Regions from separate parts of the Streptomyces sp. NPDC059861 genome, predicted to be linked through region 2. Evidence: riboswitches for the same ligand, from Rfam matches in the RefSeq annotation. Region 2 holds a riboswitch; the other holds the start of a gene.
The links. A riboswitch is a leader RNA that binds a small molecule or an ion and turns the genes downstream of it on or off. The one in region 2 is predicted to bind cobalamin.

Region 1: it holds a riboswitch for cobalamin, as region 2 does, so the genes downstream of both, ACFV6X_RS13245 (prenyltransferase/squalene oxidase repeat-containing protein) here and ACFV6X_RS02715 (ribonucleoside-diphosphate reductase subunit alpha) in region 2, are expected to answer to the same signal.

What each region holds. Positions count from the first base shown of each region.
Region 1 covers NZ_JBHWJQ010000012.1:36,716-46,794, forward strand. The annotation lists gene ACFV6X_RS13240 (SCO2322 family protein) at 1-253, opposite strand, end outside; gene ACFV6X_RS13245 (prenyltransferase/squalene oxidase repeat-containing protein) at 250-1,470, opposite strand; cobalamin riboswitch at 1,588-1,713, opposite strand; gene ACFV6X_RS13250 (GNAT family N-acetyltransferase) at 1,704-2,438, opposite strand; gene ACFV6X_RS13255 (MBL fold metallo-hydrolase) at 2,571-3,593, opposite strand; gene ACFV6X_RS13260 (aldehyde dehydrogenase) at 3,770-5,227, shown strand; gene ACFV6X_RS13265 (ferredoxin) at 5,231-5,464, shown strand; gene ACFV6X_RS13270 (TetR family transcriptional regulator) at 5,793-6,431, opposite strand; gene ACFV6X_RS13275 (glycosyltransferase family 4 protein) at 6,663-8,258, shown strand; gene ACFV6X_RS13280 (class I SAM-dependent methyltransferase) at 8,252-8,986, shown strand; gene ACFV6X_RS13285 (prenyltransferase) at 8,983-10,053, shown strand.
Region 2 covers NZ_JBHWJQ010000002.1:133,491-143,569, forward strand. The annotation lists gene ACFV6X_RS02690 (carbon starvation CstA family protein) at 1-258, shown strand, start outside; gene ACFV6X_RS02695 (YbdD/YjiX family protein) at 224-430, shown strand; gene ACFV6X_RS02700 (DUF3311 domain-containing protein) at 531-794, shown strand; gene mctP (monocarboxylate uptake permease MctP) at 791-2,401, shown strand; gene ACFV6X_RS02710 (GNAT family N-acetyltransferase) at 2,510-3,016, shown strand; cobalamin riboswitch at 3,033-3,210, shown strand; gene ACFV6X_RS02715 (ribonucleoside-diphosphate reductase subunit alpha) at 3,334-5,697, shown strand; gene ACFV6X_RS02720 (ribonucleotide-diphosphate reductase subunit beta) at 5,697-6,710, shown strand; gene ACFV6X_RS02725 (hypothetical protein) at 6,623-6,865, opposite strand; gene ACFV6X_RS02730 (GlxA family transcriptional regulator) at 6,959-7,921, shown strand; gene ACFV6X_RS02735 (cytochrome P450) at 7,937-9,316, opposite strand; gene cyc1 (epi-isozizaene synthase) at 9,313-10,079, opposite strand, start outside.

The DNA of each region.
Region 1 (10,079 bases), on a different contig from region 2:
AGATCGTCGTGAAGCCGGCCTCGCCGCGCGGCTGGGAGGCGTCCTGGGAGTCCTCGCTGACGGCGAAGCGGAAGCCCTGGACGGAGCGGTCGGCGGGGCGGGCGGTGGAGGGACCCTGGGTGGCGTACGTCCACGCCTTGCCCTCGCGCTCCCAGAACGACCAGTAGCGGTAGCCGGTGGCCTGGGCCGGGCCCGTACCGCCCGCCAGGGCGATCAGGAGGGCGGTGAGCAGGAGCGCCGCACGGCGGGTCACGGCTGCTGCTTCCGGTTCCGGCCGCTGAGCAGGAAGCCGATGCCGACACCGGCGACCAGGCAGACACCGACGTACCACCAGACACCGAAGCCGTCCTCCGACTCGGACTTGGCGTCGCTGTCCGCGGCGGCGGTCTGCTTCGCGGCCTGCGGGGCGGGCCCCGACGCGCCCAGCAGCCGCACGAGGTCCGTGCCGCCGAAGTCGCGCGGGTCGGCGCCGGCCGCGTGCGCGGCGAGGATCAGCTGGGCGTGGGCGGCGGGGCCGCTCTGCCTGGCCCACGTGGTGGCGTTCCGCTCGAGCCACTTGAGCGGCCCGGCCGCCTGTGCGGCGCCGCCCTGGGCGGCGAGGGCCACGACGGCGTCGGCGGTGTTGCCGTAGTCGGGCTGGTCCTCGGCACCGGCGAGCGCCGACATGAGGTGGCCGTCCGCGGCGAGGGCGTCGGCGAGGTAGGAGGCGCCGTTCGCGGCGGCCTGCTCGGGCGTGAGGTCGTCGCCGTCGGTGCAGGAGGGCGCGGCCCCGGTGCCGGCGGCCTCGGCGGTCAGGCCCTTGCCGAGCGCGCCCAGCACACCGGCCGCGGTGGCGTCCGCGTTGGCGGCGAGGGCACCCTTCTCGTCGGGCTGGTAGGCGAAGGCGCCGGCGCCCTTGCCGTCGTCGCACGGTATGGCGAACGCGAGCAGGGCGTCGTAGGCGGACCTGCCGCCCTTGACGACGTTCTTCGGCTTTTCGCCGGCGGCGGAGAGGGCGCCTATCACGAGGGAGGTCGAGTTGGCGTCGCTGGGGCTGCCGGCGGTGTAGCCCCAGCCGCCGTCCTTGTTCTGCGCGGACTTCAGCCACGTGACGGCCTTGCCGGTGACGGCGTCGTGCCCGCCGAGCGCGGCGAGCGCCTGCACGGCGGCGGAGGTCATGTTGGTGTCGACCGGCGTCTTGGCGTCGCAGGCCTTGGCGGTGTCGGCGCGGTACGGCGCGAACGCGCCGTCGGCGCACTGCTGTCCGGCGAGCCAGTCCACGGCCGAGGCGGCGGGCCGCACGCCGACGGCGTCCTGGGCGAGCAGGGCGAGCGACTGGCGCCACACGCCGTCGTAGGTCGGGTCGCCCGTGCCGTACAGGCCCGAGGGCAGCGACGGCGAGGGGCTCGCGGCGTGGGCGACCGGGGTCGCGGCGGCACCGATCACTGCGGTGACGGCCAGGGCCGCTGCGCTGCGGCGGACGACATTCATGATCGGCGGGTGCCTCTCCCTGCGGGGGAGCCGCGCAGCACGGGCAACCCCCGGGCGGCTCGGCTCCGTATACCTCGACGGTGCCGTACACCGGCCGGTTGCCGGTGCACTTGAGCCGGTCACGCTTCCGTGCGGGGCGGTCCGGCTCACAGCCTCGGCTGCTCACGGTTGCGGGTCAGCGCCGGATTTGCACCGGCTTTCCCCCGTACGGGTGTGATGACGACCGGGCCACTCTACCCGCCCGTAGCCGAACCCCCCGTGGGGCGCCGGTCACACCCGGCCGGGCCTAGGCCCGGGTCTGACCAGGCCGCCGCACGGCAGCGGCCGACCGGGCCGGACTCGTGGCGGAACCAGGTCGAGTCGATCTCGCGGCCGTCGCGCAAGGTGTGCCGGGGCGGCCCCTCGGCCGGGACGAAGCCCGCCCGCGTGAGGGCGCCCCGGCTGGCCGCGTTGGTCGCCTCGGTCCCCGCGTGGACGGTGTCCATGCCGAAGTGGGCGTGGCCGAGCAGCGCGCCCGCGTGGAACAGTTCCGCGCCGAGACCCAGGCCACGGGCGTGAGGGGCGAGCCAGCCGCCCGTCTGGCCGTCGGCGTGGTTCAACTGGAGGGCTCCCGCGTAACGGCCGTCGTCCCGGCGTACCGCCACCAGGACCGTGACGTCCGCCCCGGGGTCGAGTTCGAAGGTCGCGAGCAGCTCCCGTGGGAGCCTCCGGTCGCTGTCGCCCGGGCGCATGCGCACCAGCGTCTCGCGGAGCCGGATGTCGGCCACGATCTCCTCGTCCCGCAGCCCGAGCCACCGCTGGGCCCCGCCGTCCGACCCGGTCGCGATCGCGGCCACCAGGTCCAGTTGCGTCGCCGGCGTGTGGAGCAGCAGACGTTCGGTGTGCACCGTGTGCCGGCCGAGCGCGCACGGCGCCGGCACGGCGGGCGCCGGAACGGCCCTGCGGCGCCGTAGTCGCGGCCACGCCATGCGAACTCCCGTGGAGGACAAGGGATGAGAGAAGGGGTCAGGACGTACGAGCGGCGGTGGCCGCCGTCGTCCGGGGACCGGGCCGAATCTACCGGAGGTCCGGCCCGGGCTCGTCCCGGTGCCGCGAAGGCCTCAGACCGCCACGTACGTGACCGGATCGCTCCCCGGCACCGCCTCCGCCCGCCCCAGCTTCACCAGGCGGCGCAGATGGGCCTCCGCCTCCGAGACGGCGATGTTGCGGGAACCGTAGGGGATATGGGCCCAGGGGCGGTTCCAGTCCATGCGCTCGGCGAGCTGCCAGGGGGTGAGGGGCTCGGTCAGGAGCACCAGCAGACCGGTGAGACGCGCCTCGTGATGGGTGAGCAACTCGGCCACCCGGGCAGGGGCGTCGGTGAAGGCGTGCTGGTGCGCCGGGAGGACCTCGGCGGGCCCGAGGCGGGCGACGCGCTCCAGGGAGGCCAGGTAGTCGCCGAGCGGATCGGTGACGGTCGTGTCGTCCGGGTCCTCGTACAGGCCGATGTGCGGGGTGATCCCGGGCAGCACGTGGTCGCCGGAGAACAGGCGGCCGTGGCCCGGGAGCCGGGCGGGGTGCTCCTCCTCCAGGTGCAGGCAGACATGGCCCGGCGTGTGGCCCGGCGTCCAGATCGCGCGCAGCCGGCGGCCGGGGAGGTCGAGCAGCTCGCCGGGGACGATCTCGCGGTCGGGGAGGGCGGGGGAGAGGCCGGGGAGGCGGCCGCGGGCGGCGCGCAGGGGGGCGATGTGGGCCTCGGGGGCGCCGGCCGCGGTGAGTTTGTCCGCCATGTACGAGAACCAGTGCTCGGGACGGGCCTCGTGTGTGCGGCGTACCACCGCCGCGTCCGCCGCGTGCATCGCGATCCACGCCCCCGACGCCTCCCGCACCCGGCCCGACAGGCCGTGGTGGTCGGGGTGGTGGTGGGTGACGACCACGCCGTGCACCTCGGCGGCCGAGGTGCCGCACGCCGCGAGCCCCGCGGCGAGGGCGTCCCAGGACGCCGGGTCGTCCCAGCCGGTGTCGATCAGCACCGGGCCGGCGTCCGTGTCGACGACGTGCACGAGGGTGTGGCCGAGGGGATTGTCCGGGATGGGGACTTTCAGGGACCGTACGCCGCCACCGTGGTCGTGCACCTGCGTCATGGGTTCCCCCGATCGCCACCGTGCGGTCACTATAACTAGAACACGTTTCCATGGGAGCCCGAGTCACCGGTTCCGGGCCGTGGACTCCTCCGGGGCGAGCTGGTATCAGTCTTCGTAGTCCGCATACCTGATGGAGCGTCAAGGGCGCGGCGTCGGGGATCAGGGAGGCAGTCGCCATGACGGAGCTCGTGGAACACGGACAGCTGTTCATCGGCGGGGAGTTGACCGATCCCCTCGGCAAGGACGTCATCGAGGTGATCTCCCCGCACACCGAGGAGGTCATCGGACGTGTGCCGCACGCCTCGGCGGAGGACGTGGACCGGGCGCTCGCGGCCGCCCGCCGGGCCTTCGACGAGGGGCCCTGGCCACGGATGTCCCTCGACGAGCGGATCGCGGTCGTCGGGCGGATCAAGGACGGCATCGCCGCCCGGCACGAGGAGATCGCCCGCGTGATCTCGTCCGAGAACGGGTCGCCGTACTCCTGGAGCGTCCTCGCGCAGGCGCTCGGCGCGATGATGGTCTGGGACGCGGCGATCCGGGTCGCCCGTGACTTCCCCTGCGAGGAGACGCGCGACGGCGTGCTCGGGCGGCTCCTCGTGCGGCGCGAACCGGTCGGGGTCGTCGCGGCGGTGGTGCCCTGGAACGTCCCGCAGTTCGTGGCCGCCGCCAAGCTCGCCCCCGCGCTGCTGACCGGCTGCACGGTCGTCCTCAAGCCCTCACCGGAGTCGCCGCTGGACGCGTATCTGCTCGGCGAGATCGCGCGGGAGGCCGGGCTCCCGGAGGGTGTGCTGTCGATCCTGCCCGCCGACCGTGAGGTGAGCGAGTACCTCGTCGGGCACCCCGCGATCGACAAGGTGTCGTTCACGGGTTCGGTGCCGGCGGGGCGGCGCGTGATGGAGGTCGCCGCGCGCAACCTGACCCGCGTCACCCTGGAGCTGGGCGGCAAGTCGGCGGCGGTCGTGCTGCCGGACGCGGACCTGGAGAGCGCCGTGGCCGGGATCGTGCCGGCGGCCTGGATGAACAACGGGCAGGCCTGTGTGGCGCAGACCCGGATCCTGCTGCCGCGCTCGCGCTACCCGGAGTTCGCGGAGGCGTTCGCGACGGCCGCGAGCGCGCTCGTCGTCGGCGACCCGCTGGACCCGGCGACGCAGGTGGGGCCGCTGGTCGCCCGGCGGCAGCAGCGGCGCAACCTCGACTACATCCGCATCGGCCAGGAGGAGGGCGCCAAGATCCTCACGGGCGGCGGGCGCCCGGCGGGCCTGGAGCGCGGCTGGTACGTCGAACCGACCCTCTTCGGGGACGTCGACAACTCCATGCGGATCGCCCGCGAGGAGATCTTCGGCCCGGTGATCTGCCTCCTGCCGTACGGCGACGAGGCCGAGGCCGTGAAGATCGCGAACGACTCCGAGTACGGGCTGAGCGGCAGCGTGTGGACCGCTGACGTGGGCCACGGCCTCGAGATCGCCCGCCAGGTCCGTACCGGCACGTACTCGGTGAACACCTTCAGCCTCGACATGCTCGGCCCGTTCGGCGGCTACAAGAACTCCGGCCTGGGGCGGGAGTTCGGCCCGGAGGGCTACGGCGAGTACCTCGAACACAAGATGATCCACCTGCCGTCCGGCTGGGAGGGCTGAGCCGTGGGCGATCGCTGGCAGGTTCAGGTCGACCGCTCCCTGTGCATCGGCTCGGCCCAGTGCGTCCACCACGCCCCGCACGCGTTCCGCCTCGACACGGGCCGCCAGTCCCGCCCCCTCGAAGCGGAGGCGGACGCGGGCGAGGGCATCCTGGCGGCCGCCGAGAGCTGTCCCGTCGAGGCGATCACCCTGACGCTGCTGGGGAGCGGGGAGGCGGTGTTCCCGCCCGAGGAGTAAAGGGAGATTTGAGTAAAAAAATCCCCTCTGGGGGTTCTATTCCACGAAGGGCGTCTTACTCTGATATCAGGCCTACGGGACGAGTGAGGGAGTTCGACCGGAGTAGCCGACTCCTGCGAGAGGCGAGAGCTTCCGCCGGTGCCGACGTCGACGGTCGGGCTGAGAGGCCGGAAGGACGTCACGGCCGAGCGGACCGGGCGAACCGGAAGGCGACCCCCAGCCACCTGATCCGGGCAATACCGGCGAAGGGAACCCGTCTCGTAGGTCCTTTCGCTGTGCACGTGTCCACGCGTCCATGCTCCACGCCTCCCCGTGCACGCACCCGCGGCTACGCGTCCTCCGGCGTCGTCAGGTCGATCAGGCGGCACACCGTCTCGATGTCGATCTTGACCTGGGCGATGGAGGCGCGGCCCGAGAGCCAGGTGATGAGCGCCGAGTGCCAGGTGTGCTCGATGACGCGGACGGCCGAGAGCTGGGCGGGACCGGGATCTTCCAGGCCCATGGCGTCCAGGATGATCGCCGTGGTCTGCCGGGAGACCTGGTCCACCTCGGGGCTCACGCTGCGGTCCGCGAAGGTCAGGGCGCGGACCATCGCGTCGGCCAGATGCGGCTCGCGCTGGAGCGCCCGGAAGGCCCGCATCAGGGTCTCCGCGACCCGCTCCGCCGCCGTCTCGCCCGTCGGGGGCTTCTTGCGCAGCGTGCCGTGCATGTGCTCCAACTGGTCCTGCATGGTGGCGACCAGGAGATGGATCTTGGACGGGAAGTAGCGGTAGAGGGTGCCGAGGGCGACCTGCGAGGACTCCGCGACCTCACGCATCTGCACCGCGTCGAAACCGCCCCGGCTGGCCAGTTGGGCACAGGCCCGCAGGATGCGGCGCCGGCGCGCCTCCTGCCGCTCGGTGAGGGGCGGCGCGGCGGGGGCGGCGGGCCGCGCGCGACTGGCTTCCACCTTGGCTTCCGCTGGCATGAGGTCCCGTTTCGTGACAGTGCGTGAGGGCGTGCGATCGGACAGCATGGCAGGCGCGGACCGCCGCCGCGTGCCCCGGCGAGCCGTGGCGTGAATCACCTGATCCACTGCTCACAGCGGCGCTACCTGCCGGTAGATTCAGAGCCTCTTGAACGATCAAGTCTGTAACTTGTTCTAGATTAGCGTCCCGGCGTAATCTCGCGGGACAGTGCAGGGAGAAGGGGGCCCAGAGTGACCGCTGAGGCCAGTCAGGCGGGCTCTTTGGAGGCCCTCGCCGCCGACGGCTTGCGACCGCTCCGCATCGCGCTCCTCACGTACAAGGGAAACCCGTTCTGCGGTGGCCAGGGCGTCTACGTCCGGCACCTCTCCCGCGAACTCGCGCGCCTCGGCCACCACGTCGAGGTCATCGGCGCCCAGCCCTATCCCGTCCTCGACGAGGGCTACGACGGCCTGAGCCTGACCGAGTTGCCCAGCCTCGACCTCTACCGCCAGCCCGACCCCTTCCGCACGCCGGGGCGTGACGAGTACCGGGACTGGATCGACGCCCTCGAAGTCGCGACAATGTGGACCGGCGGCTTCCCCGAGCCCGTCACGTTCTCCCTGCGGGCCCGCCGTCATCTGCGCGCACGCCGCGGCGACTTCGACGTCGTGCACGACAACCAGACGCTGGGGTACGGGCTGCTGGGCGATGTCGGCGCGCCCCTGGTGACGACGATCCATCACCCCATCACCGTCGACCGGCAGTTGGAGCTGGACGCGGCGGAGGGCTGGAAGCGGCGGTTCTCCGTGAAGCGGTGGTACGGCTTCACCCGCATGCAGAAGCGGGTGGCGCGGCGGCTGCCGTCCGTCCTCACCGTCTCCGGCACCTCGCGCCAGGAGATCGTCGACCACCTCGGCGTCCGCGCGGACCGTGTCCACGTCGTGCACATCGGCGCCGACACCGACCTGTTCTCGCCCGATCCCTCGGTGCCGCGGGTACCGGGACGCATCGTCACGACGTCCAGTGCGGACGTGCCGCTGAAGGGGCTGGTCTTCCTCGTCGAGGCGCTGGCCAAGGTGCGCACCGAGCATCCCGAGGCCCATCTCGTCGTCGTCGGGAAGCGGCCCACCGAAGGTCCGGTGGCGCAGGCCGTGCAGCGCTACGGGCTCGAAGACGCCGTCGAGTTCGTCAAGGGGATCTCCGACGCCGAACTCGTCGACCTGGTGCGCTCGGCGCAGGTCGCGTGCGTGCCGTCGCTGTACGAGGGCTTCTCGCTGCCGGCTGCCGAGGCGATGGCCACCGGCACGCCGCTGCTCGCGACGACCGGCGGGGCGATCCCCGAGGTGGCCGGGCGGGACGGGGAGACGTGCCTCGCGGTGCCGCCGGGCGACGCGGGCGCGCTGGCCGCCGGACTGAGCCGGCTCCTCGCCGACACGGAACTGCGCGCACGCCTCGGCGCGGCCGGACGTGAGCGGGTCCTGCGCCACTTCACCTGGGCACGCGCCGCGGAGGGCACGGTGGCCCGCTACCGGGAGGCGATCGCCCGCGCCGGGGAGCGCCGGCGGCCCGGTGCGGCTGCGGTGACCGATCCCTCGGGCGGTCCGGAGCGACGCGGCACCCTGGTGGCGAGCGGCCCCGCCGTTCCCGGGACTTCGAGTCCCCACTCCTCCGGCGCCGAGGAGACGGACGCGGCCACCGGCGTCGCGGGCGGCGGCGGGCATCCCACGGGCCACGTCCCGGGCGGTGTTTCCGCGAACTCCCCTTCCGCGAGCTCCCCTTCCGAGCCCCCCGAGGCCACCCCCACCAGTACCACCGGCGTCTACCGCGAAAGCAGGACCACGTGCTGACCGTCGACTTCTCCCGGTTCCCGCTCGCCCCGGGTGACCGCGTCCTGGACCTCGGATGCGGCGCCGGCCGGCACGCGTTCGAGTGCTACCGGCGCGGCGCGCAGGTCGTCGCGCTGGACCAGAACGGCGAGGAGATCCGCGAGGTCGCCAAGTGGTTCGCCGCGATGAAGGAGGCGGGTGAGGCGCCCGAGGGCGCCACGGCGACCGCCATGGAGGGCGACGCCCTCGCCCTGCCCTTCCCCGACGAGTCCTTCGACGTCGTCATCATCTCCGAGGTGATGGAGCACATCCCGGACGACAAGGGCGTACTCGCCGAGATGGTACGGGTCCTCAAGCCCGGCGGCCGGATCGCGATCACCGTCCCGCGCTACGGGCCCGAGAAGGTCTGCTGGACCCTCTCCGACGCCTACCACGAGGTCGAGGGCGGCCACATCCGCATCTACAAGGCGGACGAACTCCTCGCGAAGATACGCGAGGCCGGCCTCAAGCCGTACGGCACGCACCACGCGCACGCCCTGCACTCGCCGTACTGGTGGCTGAAGTGCGCGTTCGGCGTCGACAACGACAAGGCGCTGCCGGTGCGGGCGTACCACAAGCTGCTGGTCTGGGACATCATGAAGAAGCCGCTGGCCACGCGGGTCGCCGAGCAGGCGCTGAACCCGCTGATCGGCAAGAGCTTCGTGGCCTACGCGACCAAGCCCCACCTGCCCTCCGTGGACGCCCGGTGACCACTCCCCGGACAGAACACCTCGTCCTGCCCGGGGTCCTCACCGCCGAGCAGGCCGCCGCGACCGTACGCGGCATCCTCGCCGTGCAGCGGGAGGACGGGGCGATCCCGTGGTTCCGCGGGCACCACCTCGACCCGTGGGACCACACCGAGGCCGCGATGGCGCTGGACGCGGCCGGCGAGCACGACGCCGCAGAGCGTGCCTACCTGTGGCTGGCGGCCCATCAGAACCAGGACGGCTCCTGGTACGCGGCGTACGCCGACGGGGCGCACGACGACGTCACCGACCGGGGGCGCGAGACCAACTTCGTCGCGTACATAGCCGTGGGCGTCTGGCACCACTACCTCTCCACCGGCGACGACACCTTCCTCGACCGCATGTGGCCGGTGGTGTACGCGGCCGTCGAGTGCGTGCTGTCGCTCCAGCAGCCCGGCGGGGAGATCGGCTGGAAGCGGGAGGACGACGGGACGCCCGTCACCGACGCCCTGCTCACCGGGTGCTCGTCCATCCACCAGGCGCTGCGCTGCGCGCTCGCCATCGCCGAGCAGCGGGAGGAGCCGCAGCCCGACTGGGAGCTGGCGGTCGGCATGCTGCGGCACGCGATACGCCGGCACCCGAAGCGGTTCCTGGACAAGGACCGCTACTCGATGGACTGGTACTACCCGGTGCTGGCCGGCGCCCTGACCGGCGCGGAGGCCAAGTCCCGTGTGGAAGAGGGCTGGGAGCGGTTCGTCGTGCCCGGCCTCGGGGTGCGGTGCGTGGTGCCCAACCCGTGGGTGACCGGCGGCGAGTCGGCCGAACTCGCCTTGGCGCTGTGGGTGATGGGCGAGTCCGACCGCGCGCTGGAGATCTTGCAGTCCATCCAGCACCTACGTGATCCGGAGACCGGGCTGTACTGGACGGGTTACGTGTTCGAGGACGACGCGATCTGGCCACGTGAGCTGACCACGTGGACGGCGGGCTCGCTGCTGCTCGCCGTCGCGGCGCTGGGCGGGCACGAGGCCACGTGTGCGGTGTTCGGAGGAGAACTGCTGCCGGTGGGGCTGGATCCGGACTGCTGCGACTGATCGGTTCGGCCGGCAGTCCCCCGCGC
Region 2 (10,079 bases):
GACGACATGCACACCGTCGTCACCAACTCCACGGTGGACGGTGCCCTGACCGCCGTACTCGCCCTGCTGATCGTCGTCGTGCTGGTGGACTCGACACGGATCTGCGTCCGGCACATCCGGCGGCCCGAGCTCACCACGCTCACCGAGGCCCCGTACGTCGAGTCGAAGATCGTGGCACCGGACGGCCTGATCGCCACGCGGGAGGAGAAGGAGGAGATCCGCCGTGCGACCGTCGGCACTGCTGCGCCGGGTGACTAGCGGGGTGCGCTGGTACGTCCGTGAGCTGACCGACGAGTCGGCCTACGACCGCTATGTCACGCATATCCGAAAGGACCACTCCGAGGCCGAGGTGCCCACCCGGCAGGAGTTCGAGCGGATGCGGACGGACCGACAGGAAAAGGACCCGCGGCAGGGCTTCCGTTGTTGCTGAAGTAACCGGTATCTGAACAGGGGCTTCCGGTAGCGGGACACCGTGACCTAGATTGCCTGCGCGTTGCACCAGGTGATCAGCGAGGGGACGGAGCCGCCCGATGTCAGAAGCCTCAGAAGTGAACAGAGGGCCGGTGGTGACGCCTGTGCGCGTCGTCATCGCCCTCTGCCTGATAGCACCGTTCGTGACCATGCTCTGGGTGGGCTCGTACGCGAAGACGGACCCGACCTTCATCGGCATCCCGTTCTTCTACTGGTACCAGATGGCCTGGGTCGTGATCTCCACCGCCCTCACCATGACCGCCTACTGGCTGTGGCAGCGTGACCAGCGCGCCCGCAAGACGCAGGGGGGTGCCGGAGCATGAAGGACGGTGTGAACGGCGTCGCACTCGCCGTATTCATCCTCTTCTTCCTCGCCGTCACGGTGATGGGCTTCCTGGCCGCGCGCTGGCGCAAGGCCGAGAACGAGCACAGCCTCGACGAGTGGGGCCTGGGCGGCCGGTCCTTCGGTACCTGGATCACCTGGTTCCTGCTCGGCGGCGACCTCTACACGGCGTACACCTTCGTCGCCGTCCCGGCGGCGATCTACGCGGCGGGCGCGGCCGGCTTCTTCGCGGTGCCGTACACGATCCTCATCTACCCGATGATGTTCGTCTTCCTGCCGCGGCTGTGGTCGGTCTCCCACAAGCACGGTTACGTCACCACCTCGGACTTCGTCCGCGGCCGCTTCGGCTCCAAGGGGCTCTCCCTCGCCGTCGCGGTCACCGGCATCCTCGCGACCATGCCGTACATCGCCCTCCAGCTGGTCGGCATCCAGGCCGTGCTGGACGTGATGGGCATCGGCGGCGGCGAGGACACCAACTGGTTCATCAAGGACCTGCCGCTGCTGATCGCCTTCGGTGTGCTGGCCGCGTACACGTATTCGTCGGGTCTGCGGGCGCCGGCCCTGATCGCGTTCGTCAAGGACGCGCTGATCTACATCGTGATCGCCGTCGCCATCATCTACATCCCGATCAAGCTGGGCGGCTTCGACGACATCTTCGCCGCGGCGAACGACAAGTACACGGAGGCCGGTGCGGGCGGACTGGTGCCGACCGCCGCCTCGCAGTGGACGTACGCCACGCTGGCACTGGGCTCGGCGCTCGCCCTGTTCATGTACCCGCACAGCGTCACGGCCGTGCTGTCCAGCCGCAGCCGGGACGTGATCCGCCGCAACTCCACGATCCTGCCGCTGTACTCGCTGATGCTGGGCCTGCTGGGCCTGCTCGGCTTCATGGCGATCGCGGCCGGCATCAAGGTCGAGAACGGCCAGCTGGCGATCCCCCAGCTGTTCGAGAACATGTTCCCGGACTGGTTCACCGGCATCGCGTTCGCGGCGATCGGCATCGGCGCGCTGGTCCCGGCGGCCATCATGTCGATCGCGGCGGCCAACCTCTTCACCCGCAACATCTACAAGGACTTCCTCAAGCCGGACGCCACGCCCGCGCAGGAGACCAAGGTCTCCAAGCTGGTGTCGCTGCTGGTGAAGGTCGGCGCCCTCGTCTTCGTCCTCGGGATGGACAAGACGGTCGCGATCAACTTCCAGCTGCTGGGCGGCATCTGGATCCTGCAGACCATGCCCGCCCTGGTCGGCGGCCTGTTCACCCGCTGGTTCCACCGCTGGGCGCTGCTGGCCGGCTGGGCGGTCGGCATGACCTACGGCACGGTCGCGGCGTACGGCGTCGCCTCCCCGACACAGAAGCACTTCGGCGGCTCCTCGGCGGAGATCCCCGGCATCGGCGAGATCGGCTACATCGGCCTCACGGCGTTCGTCCTGAACCTGGTGGTCACGGTGGTCCTCACCTTCGTCCTGAAGGCCGTGAAGGCCCCCGAGGGCGTCGACGAGACGAAGCCCGGCGACTACACGGCGGACGCCGGCGACCCGGGAGTCCAGGTGGAGCTGCCGCCGGCGACGGCGGGAGCGGCCCACTGAGACGCGCCCCGTAAGAGCGCGGGGAACTGCGCGACAAGCCCCGAACAACCCGCAGCGGGCCGCCGGCACTGAGCGACACGGCGGCCCGCTGTCGTACACACTCCCCCCATGGACATCGAAATCCGCCCCGCGCACCCCGCCGAGTTCGCCGGTCTCGGCGAGATCACCGCGCAGGCCTACCTCCAGGACGGCCTTCTGGACTTCGGCGAGAACGACGAGTACCTCGGCGAACTGCGAGACGTCGCCAAGCGCGCCGCCGCCGCGGAGGTACTCGTGGCCGTCGAGCGCCAACGTGTCCTGGGGGGCGTCACCTTCGTCCCGTCCGGCGGCCCCATGGCCGACATAGCCGCCCCCGAGGAGGCCGAGATCCGTATGCTCGCCGTCGCCCGGGAGGCCCGCGGCCGAGGCGTCGGCGAGGCCCTCGTGCGCGCCTGTCTCGACCGTGCCCGCGCCGTCGAGGGCTGCACCGGGATCGTCCTGTCGACCCAGCGGACCATGCGCAGCGCCCACCGCATCTACGAACGACTGGGCTTCACCCGCACCCCCGAGCGCGACTGGAACCCCCTCCCGGACCTCGACGACATCACGCTTCTCACCTACCAGTTGACGCTCTGAAGTCATCGGCGACACAACATATGGGGGTGCCTTCGGCACCCGGCACTAGATGTATGCTCATGCTCGCTGTCGCCGCAGGGGAATCCGGTGCGAATCCGGAACTGTCCCGCAACGGTGTACTTGCGTGTGTCCGCCCTGAAAAGGGGATGCACGCCTGGTCAGTCCGAGGACCTGCCGACAGCGCGCCCGGCCGTCCGGCTCGGGCGCCCTGACGTCCGGGTCTCGTGGAATGGGCCGGTGGACGCGACGCCCTGTGCGCTCGTGTGCTGCCCCCTGCCCTCCGCAAGGCCCCTGTGCCGAGCGAGGGAGAGCCCCACGTGACCATCGCGCCAGCCGAACCGGCCGCAGCGACAACGGTGGAAGTGGAAACCGACGGTCCCGGAACCGCGTTGCTGCGGACCCTGACCGAGCTGACCGCCGACCTCCCCGACGCCGACCCCGGCCGGGTCGCCGCCGCCGCGCTGCGCGGCCGTTCCGCCCGGGCGGACGAGAGCGAACTGCGTGAGCTGGCCACGGAGGCCGCCGCCGGCCTGATCTCCGAGGACCCCGCCTACTCCCGTCTCGCCGCGCGGCTGCTGACCGGCTCCATCGCCGCCGAGGCCGCCTCCCAGGGCGTCACGTCCTTCACGGAGTCCGTCGCCGTGGGGCACCGGGAAGGGCTGATCGCCGACCGTACGGCCGCGTTCGTGCGCCTGCACGCCGACCGCCTGGACACCCTGATCGACCGGAACGCCGACGACCGCTTCGGCTACTTCGGCCTGCGTACCCTGCACAGCCGCTACCTGCTCCGGCACCCGATCACCCGCAAGGTCGTCGAGATGCCCCAGCACTTCATGCTGCGCGTCGCCGCGGGTCTCGCCGAGGACGACACCACCCGGTCGGTGGACGAAGTCGCCGCGCTCTACGGGCTCATGAGCCGCCTCGACTACCTCCCCTCCTCCCCCACCCTCTTCAACTCCGGCACCCGGCACCCCCAGATGTCGTCCTGCTACCTGCTGGACTCCCCCAAGGACGAGCTGGACTCCCTCTACGAGCGCTACCACCAGGTCGCCCGGCTCTCCAAGCACGCCGGCGGCATCGGCCTCTCGTACTCCCGGATCCGCTCCCGTGGCTCCCTGATCCGCGGCACCAACGGTCACTCCAACGGCATCGTCCCGTTCCTGAAGACGCTGGACGCCTCGGTCGCCGCCGTGAACCAGGGTGGCCGGCGCAAGGGTGCGGCCGCCGTCTACCTGGAGACCTGGCACTCCGACATCGAGGAGTTCCTGGAGCTGCGGGACAACACCGGTGAGGACGCCCGCCGGACGCACAACCTCAACCTCGCCCACTGGATCCCGGACGAGTTCATGCGCCGGGTGAACGCGGACGCCCCGTGGTCGCTCTTCTCCCCGTCGGACGTGCCCGAACTGGTCGACCTGTGGGGCGAGGAGTTCGACGCCGCTTACCGCGAGGCCGAGAGGAAGGGCCTGGCGAAGAAGTCGCTTCCCGCCCGTGAGCTGTACGGCCGGATGATGCGCACCCTCGCGCAGACCGGCAACGGCTGGATGACCTTCAAGGACGCCGCCAACCGCACCGCCAACCAGACCGCCGAGCCGGGCCACGTCGTCCACTCCTCGAACCTCTGCACGGAGATCCTGGAGGTCACGGACGACGGCGAGACGGCCGTCTGCAACCTGGGCTCGGTCAACCTGGGCGCGTTCGTCGTGGGCGACGGCATCGACTGGGAGCGGCTGGACGCCACCGTCCGCACCGCCGTGACCTTCCTCGACCGCGTGGTCGACATCAACTTCTACCCGACCGAGCAGGCGGGCCGCTCCAACGCCCGGTGGCGCCCCGTCGGCCTCGGCGCGATGGGCCTGCAGGACGTCTTCTTCAAGCTGCGGGTGCCCTTCGACTCGCCCGAGGCGAAGGCGCTGTCCACCCGGATCGCCGAGCGGATCATGCTCGCCGCGTACGAGGCGTCCGCCGACCTCGCCGAGCGCAACGGGCCGCTGCCCGCCTGGGACAAGACCCGTACCGCCCGGGGCGTGCTGCACCCCGACCACTACGGCGTCGAGCCGACCTGGCCGGAGCGCTGGGCGGCGCTGCGCGAGCGAATCGCGGCGGTAGGCATGCGCAACTCCCTGCTGCTGGCCATCGCGCCCACCGCGACGATCGCCTCGATCGCCGGTGTCTACGAGTGCATCGAGCCACAGGTGTCGAACCTCTTCAAGCGCGAGACGCTGTCCGGCGAGTTCCTCCAGGTCAACTCCTACCTGGTGCAGGAGCTGAAGGACCTCGGCGTCTGGGACGCCCGCACCCGTGAGGCGCTGCGCGAGGCGAACGGCTCGGTGCAGGACTTCGCCTGGATCCCCGAGGACGTACGACAGCTGTACCGCACGGCGTGGGAGCTCCCGCAGCGCGGGCTGATCGACATGGCTGCCGCGCGCACCCCGTACCTCGACCAGGCCCAGTCGCTGAACCTGTTCCTGGAGACGCCGACCATCGGCAAGCTCTCCTCGATGTACGCGTACGCCTGGAAGTCGGGCCTGAAGACGACCTACTACCTGCGCTCGCGCCCCGCGACCCGCATCGCCCGCGCGGCCCAGGCGCAAGCCACCATCCCCGTCCAGGCGACCCCGGACCCCGAAGCGGTCGCCTGCTCCCTGGAAAACCCCGAGTCCTGCGAGGCCTGCCAGTGATGTCCACCCGTTCCCAGAACCTTCTCGACCCCGGCTTCGAGCTGACTCTGCGTCCGATGCGCTACCCGGACTTCTACGAGCGCTATCGGGACGCCATCAAGAACACCTGGACCGTGGAGGAGGTCGACCTCCACTCGGACGTCGCCGACCTCGCGAAGCTGTCCCCGATGGAGCAGCACCTGATCGGCCGCCTGGTGGCGTTCTTCGCGACGGGCGACTCGATCGTGGCGAACAACCTGGTGCTGACGCTGTACAAGCACATCAACTCCCCCGAGGCCCGGCTCTACTTGAGCCGCCAGCTTTTCGAGGAGGCCGTGCACGTCCAGTTCTATCTGACCCTGCTGGACACCTACCTCCCCGACCCGGAGGACCGGGCGGCGGCGTTCGACGCCGTCGAGAGCATCCCGTCCATCCGCGAGAAGGCGGAGTTCTGCTTCAGGTGGATCAACGAGGTCGAGAAGTTGGACCGCCTGGAGTCGAAGGCCGACCGCCGCCGCTTCCTGCTCAACCTGATCTGCTTCGCCGCGTGCATCGAGGGCCTGTTCTTCTACGGCGCCTTCGCGTACGTCTACTGGTTCCGCAGCCGGGGTCTGCTGCACGGCCTGGCGACCGGCACCAACTGGGTGTTCCGCGACGAGACCATGCACATGAGCTTCGCGTTCGACGTGGTCGACACCGTCCGCAAGGAGGAGCCGGACCTCTTCGACGACGAGCTCCGGCAGCAGGTCACCGACATGCTGCGGGAGGCCGTCGAGGCCGAGCTGCAGTTCGCGCGCGACCTGTGCGGTGACGGCCTCCCGGGCATGAACACCGACTCGATGCGGCAGTACCTGGAGTGCGTCGCCGACCAACGCCTGACGCGCCTCGGCTTCGCTCCGGTATACGGCTCCGAGAACCCCTTCTCCTTCATGGAGCTGCAAGGGGTTCAGGAGTTGACCAACTTCTTCGAGCGGCGCCCCTCGGCGTACCAGGTGGCCGTGGAGGGCACGGTCGACCTGGACGAGGACTTCTGATCCTCCTTGTCCCTGAGGCGGTCCTGGGCCTCCCTGATCTCCCGGTCCACGCGCCGCTCGTGCGCGAGGCCGATGAGCGCGGGGAGGACCATGATCACGAAGAGCCCCGCGACGGCCAGCATTCCGATGAGTGCTTCGATCTGGTTCGTGTTCATGAACACCACTCTCGCGCCGGACGCTCCTTACCAACAGTGGCAGGACTGCCGTAGACCCTCGATTTACTGCCAACGCTGAGGCAGACTGGGGACATGCTGCAGAACGTTGCCGCCGTCCTCGTCGACGGCGTGAACCCCTTCGAACTGGGCGTGGTCTGCGAGGTCTTCGGCATCGACCGGAGCGACGACGGCCTGCCGGTGTACGACTTCGCCGTCACCTCCGCCGAGGGACCGGCGCTTCGGTCGAGCGCCGGCTTCTCCCTGCAGGTCGAGCACGGGCTGGACCGCCTGGAGACGGCCGACCTGATCGCCGTGCCGGCCGGCTCGTGCTACGAGACGCGGACCTTCCCGCCCGACCTGCTCGACGCCCTGTGCCGGGCGGTCGGGCGGGGCGCGCGGGTGCTCAGCGTGTGCTCCGGCGTCTTCGTGCTCGGCGCCGCCGGGCTGCTTGACGGACGCCGCTGTGCCGTGCACTGGCGGCACGCCGACGAGCTGGAGCGGCAGTATCCGCGGGCGGTCGTCGAGCCGGACGTGCTGTACGTCGACGAGGACCCGGTGATCACCTCCGCCGGTACGGCCGCGGGCATCGACGCGTGCCTGCACATCGTGCGCAAGGAGCAGGGGCCGGAGGTGGCCAACAAGATCGCCCGGCGGATGGTGGTGCCGCCGCACCGGGACGGCGGGCAGGCCCAGTACATCGAGCGCCCGCTGCCCCGCTCCGAGGGCGACGCGGTCGCCGAGGTGCTGGTGTGGATGGAGCGCAACCTCGACCAGGAGGTCACGGTCGAGCAGCTCGCCGCCCGCGCCCTGATGTCACCGCGCACCTTCGCCCGCCGCTTCCAGCAGGAGACGGGGACCACTCCGTACCGCTGGATCCTGCGCCAACGGGTACTGCTGGCCCAGCGGTTGCTGGAAGCGACGGACGAGACGGTGGACGCGATCGCCGGCCGGACCGGGTTCGGCAACGCGGCCGCGCTGCGCCACCAGTTCGTACGGGCACTGGGGACCACCCCCCAGGCCTACCGGCGCACGTTCAGGGGCCCGGAGGCCGCCTGAGCGCACTCGCGTCCCTCACCTCGGCACGGGCGTGAGCAGGAGCTTCTGCGGGCGGAGCGTGATGCCGACCCGGGTCGCGTCGTTGGACCCCGGCACCTGCTCGAAGCGGTACTTCGTCGCGACCGCCGCCGTGATCAGCGTCAGCTGGGCCATCGAGAAGTGGTCGCTCGGACACTTGCGATTGCCCACACTGAACGGACTCATGGCATATTTCGGCACGTCCTTGACGCGTTCCGGAAGCCAGCGGTCGGGGTCGAACTCCAGGTTGTCCGGGTACGATCGCGCATCGCGTTGTACCGCGTACGGACTGTAGATGATGTCCGCACCGGCCGGAATGCGATAGCCGCCGAGTTCCGTGTCGGTGACCGCCCGCCGGGTGAGTATCCACACGGCGGGACGCAAACGCATCGCCTCCACGACGACATTGTTCGTGTGCGCGAGCTTCCGGACGTCCTCGAATGCGACGGGCCGGCCACCGGTCACGGATTCGACTTCGTCCCGGATCCGGTCGGCGTGTTCCGGATGCTCGGCGAGCACCTGGAGCAGCCACATGATCGTGGAAGCCACGGTTTCGCTTCCCGGGGTGAGTATCGCGACCACCTGGTCGTGGATCTCCTGTTCCCCGATGGGCTCGCCATTCTCGTCCTTCGCCTCCAGCAATGCCGTCAGCAAATCGTCCGGCTTTTGACCGGATGCACGGCGTTCGGCCACGATCTCGTCGACCAGGAGATGCAAATCGGCCAGTGCCCGGTTGAATTCACGGTTGGCGGGCAGCGGCAGCCGGTACAGCGGTCCGAGCGGGATCACCATCCGCTGGTACATGCCGCGGAACACGGTGGCGAGCGCGAGGCACAGCCGCTCCGCGCGTTCGTCCATGTATTCGCCGCGCAGCAGGCAGCGGGCCGCGATGCGCACCGCGACCCGGAAGGACTCGGAGGTGCAGTCGACGGTCTCACCGGGCCGCCAGCGGGTGGTGAGCCCGTGCGCCTCCTCCTCCATGACCGCCCCGTAGGCGGGGATCGCGCCGAGCCGGAACGCGGGCTGGATGGTGCGGCGTTGCCGCCGGTGACGGGGCCCGTTGGCGGTGGCCACGCCCTCCTTGCCGAGCAGGCCCTCCAGGGACTCCCACAGGGGCCCGTCGATCTTGTAGTCGGGGCTCAGCGCCAGGGCTCCGGTGAGCTCCGGGGTGGTGACGGCGTAGACCGTCTTGGGGCCGAGCCGCAGCCGGACCACGTCACCGTGGTCACGCAGCTGGGACATGAAGGCCAGGGGATCTCGCGCCAGCTTCCAGCCGTGGCCCAGAAGGGGGACACCGCCGCCCGCGACGGGCGGCTCACGCAGCTCCGACGCCTGCTCCCGGTTCGGGGTGGCGGGCCGCACGGACTCGACGGTCATTTCTCACCTGCCGTTTCGTTGTTGACGTACGGGGGCGTGGACCGGTCGTCCCAGCTGTCGACCATGTAGCGGCCGGACTCGTGGTGGAACCAGTAGACGGAACTGAACCAGTTCCGCATATTCCCGAGGCAGGCGCGCACGGCAGCGCTCAGTTCCTTTCCGCGTACCGTGCCGTCGGCGAGAGCGTCCGCAAAGCGTAAGGCTTCCCGTTCGACGACCAGGAATTCTGCAATGCATTCCTCGACGCGCCGCCGCACTTCGACGACCGCCTCTTCGAGATTCAGTCCCTCATGTGTGATGAGACTGATTCCGAGATTGTGCACCTCGTCGCCCGCGAGTTCCTTGGGCAGTGAACAGAGGTCGTTGTACCAGGCGGCGAATTCCTGACTCAGCAGCGCCGCCCGCCGATAGGCCGGGTGTTTCCGCACGGCGTCCGGAAGTTCCTGCCCGGCGCTCGGCTCCAGCAGATCGGTCCATATCCAGTGAGCGAAGGTGAGCCGGCGCAGCGCCAGGTATTCCTCGACCGTCGGGACGATTCCTTCGGTTCGGTTGTGGAATTCCTTGTCGTACGCCTCGATCACCGTGTGGAAGTGCCGGGAGAACCGCTCGTTCCAGGTCCGGGGCAGGAACGAGAACAACCGCAGCACACTGTCCGCGAACCCCGCCACCAGCGCATCCTCGTGGTGCAGGTGGTCCTCGGGGGAGTCGAGCGCCTCGTGCAGCCGGACCCGGAGCCAGCTCCAGGCCACGGGGCGGTGGTGGA